2 regions of the Stenotrophomonas sp. 96582_Sma genome follow, and region 2 is predicted to be linked to the other one. Evidence: riboswitches for the same ligand, from Rfam matches in the RefSeq annotation. Region 2 holds a riboswitch; the other holds the start of a gene.
What was found. A riboswitch is a leader RNA that binds a small molecule or an ion and turns the genes downstream of it on or off. The one in region 2 is predicted to bind cobalamin.
Positions count from the first base shown of each region.

Region 1: linked by a shared signal. The riboswitch ahead of btuB (TonB-dependent vitamin B12 receptor) and the one ahead of ACZK2R_RS00985 (epoxyqueuosine reductase QueH) in region 2 are both predicted to bind cobalamin.

Region 1 covers NZ_CM151122.1:511,928-516,350, reverse strand. The annotation lists gene ACZK2R_RS02385 (GAF domain-containing protein) at 65-547, shown strand; gene ACZK2R_RS02380 (TfoX/Sxy family protein) at 544-906, shown strand; gene ACZK2R_RS02375 (histidine phosphatase family protein) at 991-1,569, opposite strand; cobalamin riboswitch at 1,712-1,934, shown strand; gene btuB (TonB-dependent vitamin B12 receptor) at 2,050-3,894, shown strand; gene gph (phosphoglycolate phosphatase) at 4,079-4,423, opposite strand, start outside.
Region 2 covers NZ_CM151122.1:223,738-228,160, forward strand. The annotation lists gene ACZK2R_RS00970 (LysR family transcriptional regulator) at 1-148, opposite strand, end outside; gene purU (formyltetrahydrofolate deformylase) at 263-1,114, shown strand; gene pncA (bifunctional nicotinamidase/pyrazinamidase) at 1,402-2,028, opposite strand; gene ACZK2R_RS00985 (epoxyqueuosine reductase QueH) at 2,084-2,770, opposite strand; cobalamin riboswitch at 2,932-3,146, opposite strand; gene ACZK2R_RS00990 (patatin-like phospholipase family protein) at 3,274-4,423, shown strand, end outside.

The sequences.
Region 1 (4,423 bases), 290 kb from region 2:
AAGCTCCAGCGGGGCAACAGAGCGTGCATTATCGCCGGCCCGGCGTGCTTGCTAGACTGCGAGCATGTTCGCCAATGCCTCGCTCACCGGCAGCAAGCCGGAACAATACGCCCAGCTGCTGGAACAGGCCCGCGGCCTGGTCTACGCCGAGTCCGACCGCATCGCCAACGCGGCCAACCTCTCCGCACTGGTCTATCACGCTCTGCCCGACCTGAACTGGGTGGGCTTCTACCTGTACGACGGCAAGGAACTGGTGGTCGGCCCGTTCCAGGGCCTGCCGGCCTGCGTGCGCATCCCGCTGGACAAGGGCGTGTGCGGTGCCGCCGCCAGCCAGCGCGTGACCCAGCGCGTGGAGGACGTCGATGCCTTCCCCGGCCATATCGCCTGCGATTCGGCCTCGCGTTCGGAACTGGTGGTGCCGCTGCTGCGCGGCGATGAACTGATCGGCGTATTCGACATCGACAGCCCGAAGGTCGGCCGCTTCGATGCCGATGACCAGGCCGGCCTGGAAGCCATCGCCCGCGTGTTCGTCGAGGCGCTGGGATGAGCGCACCGAAGCTGCGCAACATCGGCCCCAAAAGTGCAGCCTGGCTGCGTCAGGTCGGCCTGCGCAGCCGCGAGGATCTGGTTGCGATCGGCGCGGTCGGTGCCTTCGTCAAGGTCAAGCGCGCGGGCTTCAAGCCCAGCCTGAACCTGCTCTATTCACTGGAAGGCGCGTTGCTGGACTGCCATTGGCAGGAACTGAGCGAGCCGCAGCGTGAGGCGCTGGTGCAGGATTATGAGGCGCGCATCGCCGCGCATCCGTTGAAAGCGGCCGGCCCGGCCTCGGGACCGGTGCATGAGCAGCGCTTCGACACCGATGATGACGCGGAAGACAGCGTGGCGGAGAGCGCCGACGAGGATTGACCGGTAGCGCCGGGCCATGCCCGGCGAGCGCGTAGCGCGGGTGATGTGGAATTCGCCGGGCATGGCCCGGCGCTACCGGATTCGTCAGGGCTGCTGCAGCTCCAGCAGTTCGCCCACCAGCCCGACCTCGCCGCGCTCGAGCCACACCCGCAGGCGTGTGCCGTGGTCAATACGCAGGGCCCAGCACAGCGACATCGGCAGGCCGCAGACCTGCGACAGCACCATGCGCAGCGGGCCGCCGTGGCTGACCACCAGCGTCGGCACCGGATCGTCATCATCCAGCAGGCGATCCAGCGCGCGCGCGATGCGCCGCTCGAAGTGGCCCCAGCTTTCGCCGTTCGGCGGCGGGAATGCATGCGGGTCGGCATGGAAGGCCGCCAATGCGTCCTCCGGCAGGTCGAACAGCGACTGCCCGTCCCAATCGCCGAAATCCAGCTCTTCCCATTCCTCGTCCGCTTCCACGTCCAGCCCGCGCGGCGTGGCCAGGGCCATCGCCGTGTGCAGCGAGCGCAGCCGCGGCGAACTGATCACCCGCTCCCAGGGCTGCGCAGCGTAGGCGTCGACCAGTTCCTGCGGCAGGCGGGCCAGCTGCGGTGGATCGCTGCGGCCATCGAGGAACTCATCGCGACCGTTGCCGGCATGGCGGACCAGGTCGAGGATCATGCGTGCGTCCTGTACAGGCAACGCGGGAACAGCGGAAAACGGGCGGACATCGGCAACGGCACCACGGGATCGAGGGACCATTCTAAGGGCACAGCAAAGGCAGTCGAGCACGCTCGACACTACGGGCCGCCTGCGATGCCGTAGACTGCGCGCACTTCCAGGTGACCTGCGGCCACGGCCGGCAGGTTGAAACGGGAAGCCGGTGACGCGTGATTCCACGCCAGGCCGGCGCTGCCCCCGCAACGGTAAGCACGTCAGTTCCAGGCAACAACGCCACTGTGCCGCAGGCATGGGAAGGCGCCTGGACGGTGGCCTCGCGCCACCCGGCGGCAAGCCCGGAGACCGGCCAGGAAGCCTCAGGTCGCGATGCGGTGGGCATGGCGCTGGATGACCGCAGCCTGCGCTGCGGCGTCGGCGCATGCCTGCCTTCGCGGCTCCTCCCCTTCGCCACGCGGGCGTGCGTGGTACCTGGAGTCCCCCATGAAGCTGCAGTCCCGAATGCTGTCCCTGGCCGTGCTGGCCGCCCTGCCCGCGCTGGCCCAGGCCACCGATGACACCACCGCGCTCGACCAGATCCTGGTTACCGCCACCCGCACCCCGATCGCCCTGCAGGACAGCATCGCGCCGGCCCAGGTGATCGACCGCGCGCAGATCGAATCCAGCCAGGCCACGTCGCTGCAGGAACTGCTGCGCGGCCGCGCCGGCATCAACCTGACCAACTCCGGCGGCCTCGGCAAGCAGAGCTCGCTGTTCCTGCGCGGCACCAACTCGGGCCACACCGTGGTGCTGGTGGATGGCGTGCGCATCAACAGTGCCGACCTCGGCCTGGCCATGTACCAGGACCTGCCACTGGCGCAGATCGAACGCGTGGAAATCGTGCGCGGCCCGCAGTCCAGCCTGTACGGTGCCGACGCCATTGGTGGCGTGATCCAGATCTTCACCCGCCGCAACCAGGGCGATTTCGCTCCGCACTTCCAGCTCGGCGGTGGCAGCAACGGCCTGCGCGAAGCCAGCGGCGGCATCGGCGGTGGCACCGAACGCGGCTGGTTCGGCGCCGACATCGCCTACCAGCATTCCGACGGCATCGATGCCTGCCGCGGCTCCGCCTCGGTGTTCACCGCGGGCTGCTTTGCCGACGAGCACGACCGCGACGGCTACCGCAACCTGTCCAAGAGCCTGCGCGGCGGCTACAGCTTCAACGACCAGTGGACCGTGGAAGGCAGCGCACTGCGCGCCGACGGCAAGAACCACTACGACGGTTACTACAACTATTCGGAAACCCGCCAGCAGGTGCTCGCTGGCAAAGTGCGCTACACCCCGTCTGAACGCCTGGCTTTCACAGCCAACGTCGGCCGCAGTGACAACGAGTCGGACAACTTCGGCGCACCGGGGGTGTTCGGCAGCGCCCAGACCCATCGTGACAGCGCCTCGCTGCAGGGCGACTTCGGCGTGGCCGAGGGCCAGCTGCTGAGTGCAGGCGTGGATTGGAGCGAAGACAACCTGGACGGCAGCAGCGCCGGATATCTCGTCGACAGCCGCCGCAACACCGGTGTGTTCGTGCAGTACCAGGGTCGCTTCGGCCGCCATCAGCTGCTGGCCAGCGCGCGCAATGACGACAACCAGCAGTTCGGCAACCATGCCACCGGCAGCGTGGGCTGGGCGATGGAACTGGAGCACGGCCTGCGCGTCAATGCCAGCTACGGCACGGCGTTCAAGGCGCCGACCTTCAGCGACCTGTACGACCCGTGGAGCGGCGTGCCGACGTTGAACCCGGAGAAGTCCAAGAGCGCCAACCTCGGTGTTTCGCAGCAGGGCCAGGGCTGGCACTGGGGCCTGGACGTCTATGAGACCCGCATCGATGACCTGATCACCTACGATGCGTCCACGATGAAAATGCAGCAGGTGGAGAAGGCGCGCATCCGCGGTGCCGAGCTGACCGGTGGCGTGCTGTTGGCCGGTTTCGACATCAACGCGCAGCTGAGCTACACCGACCCGCGCAACCGCACCCATGGCAGCACCCAGTTCGACAACTGGCTGCCGCGCCGTGCGCAGCAGACCGCGCGCCTGGACGTCGACCGCCGCTTCGGTGACGTCCGCGCCGGCCTGACCGTGCAGGGTGCGGGCAAGCGCTATGACAACGCCAGCAACTCGGTGAAGGTTGGCGGCTACGGCACGCTGGACCTGCGCGCCGAGTACGCGCTGACGCCGTCGTGGTCGCTGCTGGCGCGCGCCGCCAACGTATTCGACCGCACGTATGAAACCGTGGCGTGGTTCAACCAGCCGGGCCGCGAGTACCAGCTGAGCGTGCGTTACCAGCCGAAGTGACCGCGACGGTCATGGCAGTGCCGGCCGCTGGCCGGCACTACCATGACCTTCGGCAACGCATCCCGGGTTGCCGGCCAGCGGCCGGCACTACCCAATGCGCCGATCCGGGATTGCCGGCCAGCGGCCGGCACTACCCATTTCGTCAGCCCGGGTTACCGGCCGGCGACCAGGGATGTCCGTTGCATCAGCCCTGCAACCCCGGCAACTCACGCAGGTCGTCGATCACCGCCACCGCATGCGCGGTGGCCAGGTCCAGGCCACGCGGATAGCCGTAACGCACCAGTGCGATCGGCATGCCCGCATCTTCGGCGGCGCGGTAGTCGGTCAACGAATCACCCACCATCAGGCATGCGTCCACCGGCAGCCCGAAGTGCGCGGCGACGTGCCGCAGCGGTTCACCACTGGGCTTGCGCTGCGGCAGGGAGTCGCCACCCAACACCAGCGCGAACGCATCACCGATGCCCAGGTGCTGCAGCAGCGGTGGCACCAGCGCTTCGGGCTTGTTGGTGCAGATCGCCAGCGGCACGTT
Region 2 (4,423 bases):
TCAGCAACCGTACGCCCAGATGCGCCTCCAGCCGGTTGATGTTCTGGCCGACTGCGGTGGCGCTGATGCCAAGGATGCGGGCCGCGGCGGCAATGCTGCCGGTCTCTGCGGTGCGGGTGAAGCTGCGGATCAGTTGCAACAGGTTCATGACCGACCAGCTTGCCATGGAGAAACCCAAGTATCGCTTGGGACTGAACCAAGCAGGTCGGTTGCATCGGTGACCATCGATCCCGAGGACAGGCTGCTGCCCTACACTCGGGCGATGCGCCCCGATTCCATCCTCACCCTGTCCTGCCCCGACCGTACCGGCATCGTCTACCGCGTATCCGGCCTGCTGTTCGACCACGGCTGCAACATTCTCGACGCCCAGCAGTTCGGCGACGAGGAGAGCGGCCGCTTCTTCCTGCGCGTGCATTTCGATCGCGATGCCGGCCTGCCGCTGGAGACCGTGCACGCCGCCATGGCCACGCTCGCCGCCGGCTTCGGCATGGACTGGCAGCTGCATGATGGCCGCCGCCGTGCACGCCTGCTGGTGCTGGTCAGCAAGCAGGGGCACTGCCTCAACGACCTGCTGTTCCGTGCCCACAGCGGCCAGCTGAAGGTGGACATTGCCGCAGTAGCGTCCAACCACGCCGACTTCGCGCCGCTGGCGGCGTCCTACCAGGTGCCGTTCCACCACCTGCCGGTGACCGCTGATACGCGCGCGGTGCAGGAACAGCAGATCATCGACCTGGTCGAGCGCGAACGCATCGATCTGGTGGTGCTGGCGCGCTACATGCAGATCCTGTCACCCACGCTGTGCCGCGCGCTGGCCGGCCGTGCGATCAACATCCACCACAGCTTCCTGCCCAGCTTCAAGGGCGCGCAGCCGTATCATCAGGCGCACGCACGCGGGGTCAAGATCATCGGCGCCACCGCGCACTACGTCACCGAGGATCTGGACGAAGGTCCGATCATCGAACAGGACGTGGCCCGCGTGGACCACGCGATGGCTCCGCGCGAACTGGTGCGGCTGGGCAGCGATACCGAATCGCTGGTGCTGGCACGCGCCGTGCGCCGCCATGTGGAACACCGCATCCTGCTCAACGGGCACCGTACGGTCGTGTTCCGGTAATCGCCCATCCCGCGTCCGCCGGGCATGGCCCGGCGCTACCACGGGTGCTATCCGGTAGTGCCGGCCGCTGGCCGGCAACTGCAGAGATCCCGAGGTTGCCGGCCAGCGGCCGGCACTACCGAATCCTGATTTCATCCAATGAAAAGCCCCCGGTTCGGCCGTCCCGCGATCTGTAGGGGGGCGTAGTTAGGGGGCTGGATGAATCGATTGTGTTGTCGTGGGCAGGAGCGCGCAAGCGGCATAAGCGACGTGCGCGGTAGCGCCGGGCCATGCCCGGCGGTCACGCCTCAGGCGATCGAAATCCCCGCCTTGCCCAGCGCTTCACGCACCATCGCGTCGTTGGCGTCGGTCACCGGCTTGGTCAGCTCCCACAGGAATTTCACCCGGAAGCCGGACTTCACCGCGTCCTGCGCGCTCCACAGCACGCAGTAGTCGCGGGCCAGGCCGCACACGTGCACTTCGCGGATGCGGCGTTCGTGCAGCCAGCCGGCCAGGCCGGTGGCCGGGCGCTCGCCATCGGGGCCATGGTTCTCGCGGAAGGCGCTGTATGAATCCACCTGTTGGCGCGTGCCCTTGCGCAGAATCAGGTCGGCCACGGTCCAGTCCACGCCCGGATGCAGCGCGGCACCGGCGCTGCCCTGCACGCAGTGGTCCGGCCACAGGGTCTGCGGCTGCGCGTGCAGCAGGATGGTCTCGAAGGGGCGTTGGCCGGGGTGCTGGCTGGCGAACGAGGCATGGTCGGCCGGGTGCCAGTCCTGTGTTGCCACCACGGTGCGGTAGCGGCGCTGTGCCAGCAGATCGGCGATCGGTGCCACCAGCGCATCGCCTTGGTCGCAGGCCAGCGCGCCACCGGGCATGAAGTCCGGCTGCAGGTCGATCACCAGCAGGGCGACATCGGCGGGCAGGGCGGTCATGGCAGTTCCGGTACAGCAGAAGGGGCGACCAGCGTGGCCGCCCCATGCCCACACGTCAATCGCCCTGCGGCGTCTCAGCGTCCTGCCCGTAGTACAGCAGGCCGATCTTGATCCGTTCGCGGCCATTCTCGCGGCGGTGACGGTTGGCATCGCGCAGCGAGTACACGCAGCCGCAGTATTCCTGCTGGTAGAACTGCTCGCGCTTGCTGATCTCGATCATGCGGCTGGCACCGCCGCCCTTGCGCCAGTTGTAGTCCCAGTACTGCAGGCCTTCATAGCGCGACGCGGCACGGATGCCGCAGTCGTTGATCTGCGCCATGTTCTTCCAGCGCGAGATGCCCAGCGACGAACTGATGGTGTCGTAGCCGTGCTCGTGCGCATACAGCGCGGTGCGCTCGAAACGCATGTCGAAGCACATCGTGCAGCGGATACCACGCTCGGGCTCGTTCTCCATGCCGCGTGCACGGCTGAACCAGTTGTCCGTGTCGTAATCGCAGTCGATGAAGGGAATGTTGTGCTGTTCGGCGAAGCGGATATTCTCCTGCTTGCGCAGCTCGTACTCCTTCACCGGGTGGATGTTGGGGTTGTAGAAGAAGATCGCGTAGTCGATCCCGGAGGCGGTGATCGCCTCCATTACTTCGCCGGAACAGGGCGCGCAGCACGAATGCAGCAGCAGGCGCTTGCCGTCGGCGGGCAGGGTCAGGGTGGGGCGTTGGAGCTCGGTCATCGTCAGGTACCGCATGGACCGCCGGCAACGGCGGTGGCCCATGCATCAGCGCGTGGGTGAACAGGGCTGGCCGGATACCGTGAACAGGACGCGCGCGGCCGCATCGCCTGCACGCGCAGGACAACGACGGCCCCGGCAACCTCCCCGCGGAGATTCCAGGTCGAGTCAGGGGACGGTCGTGTCCCCCGGCCGGGGCCGGTATTCGGGCTGATGGACACGGGCCGCAGCCCACCTACTACCCGCCGCTTCCCAGGCGTGAGCCCAGTGCTGTTGGCAGGATTCGTTTCCATTCACCGCTGCGGGGCAGCTCCGGAATGGGCGCGCGAGGCGCCTTCACCGGATTCCCGTTTAAATCCCTGCCGCCATCAAGGCCACGGCAGGGATACCTTCGGCGTGCCAACGGTGGACGCGTCGAGGGCAATGGTCAAGGGCCAATGAAAGTGCAGGGCTGTGGCTGGTTTCTCAGGCTGTGAGAGCGCCTCTTGCCATACTGGGCACCGACAGACGGGAGGTGGCTCGTGGCGGCGAAGTACTGCGATCTGGTCATGAAAGGCGGCATCACCAGCGGCATCGTGTACCCCAATGCGGTACTGGCGCTGGCCCGCGAATATCGCTTCAAGAGCATCGGCGGCACCTCGGCCGGCGCCATCGCCGCGGCGGTGGCGGCCGCGGCGGCGTGCGGTGATCGCCGCCAGCAGGAGGGTGAACACCTGCCCGGCGATGCAGGCTACAGCGGGCTGTCGGCGGTGTCGGCGCAGCTGTCGCGGCGTGGCTTCATCTACAGCCTGTTCCAGCCGGCGCGAGGCGCTCGTGCAGCGTATCGGCTGCTGGTGGTGCTGACCGGCAATGCCCGCCTGCCGCACAAACTGCTGTGCCTGGCCATCGCGGTATTCGAGATCGCGCCGCTGGAAGTGCTGGTGTCGCTGTCGCTGCTGCTCGGCCTGGGCTGGTGGGGCGGTGGCTGGAGCGGCGTGGCTGCGACGCTGCTGCCATCACTGCTGTGCGCCTACGGTGCCGGCGTGGCCGGTGCCGCGCTGCGCGTGGCGCGGGTGGCGCGGCGCAATCTGCTGGGCCTGTGCAGCGGCCTCGGCCGCGATGCACGCACGCCGGCATTGACCGAATGGTTGCACGAGTGCCTGCAGCAGCTGTCCGGCAAGCCGCTGGATGCACCGCTCACGTTCGCCGACCTGCACGATGCGCCGCGCTATGCCGGCGAGCCGGACAGCCCGCATGCGATCAGCCTGCAGATGATCACCACCTGTGTGTCGCACAACGAGCCGCGCACGCTGCCGCTGGGCGGCGCGCAGTTCTGGTTCCTGCGCGAGGAGTTCGAGCAGCTGTTCCCGGCCAGCGTGGTGCAGTGGCTGGTGACGCAGGCCGGCCCACCGCTGGAGGTGGACGGGCGGCAGTACTACCACCTGCCGCAGGGCCCGAAGCTGCCGGTGCTGGTGGCCACGCGCATGAGCCTGAGCTTCCCGCTGCTGATCAGCGCGGTGCCGCTGCATGAGCCCTCGCGCCGCGAACGCCGCTGCGAACCGACCGCACCTGCGGCCGACCAGGAGCACAACGTGGCCGACAGCATGGAAGGGCTGACCAGTGCGGGGCAGACCTGCGGACCGGTGATCACCGCGTTCCGCATCTGCTGGTTCTCCGATGGTGGCATCAGCA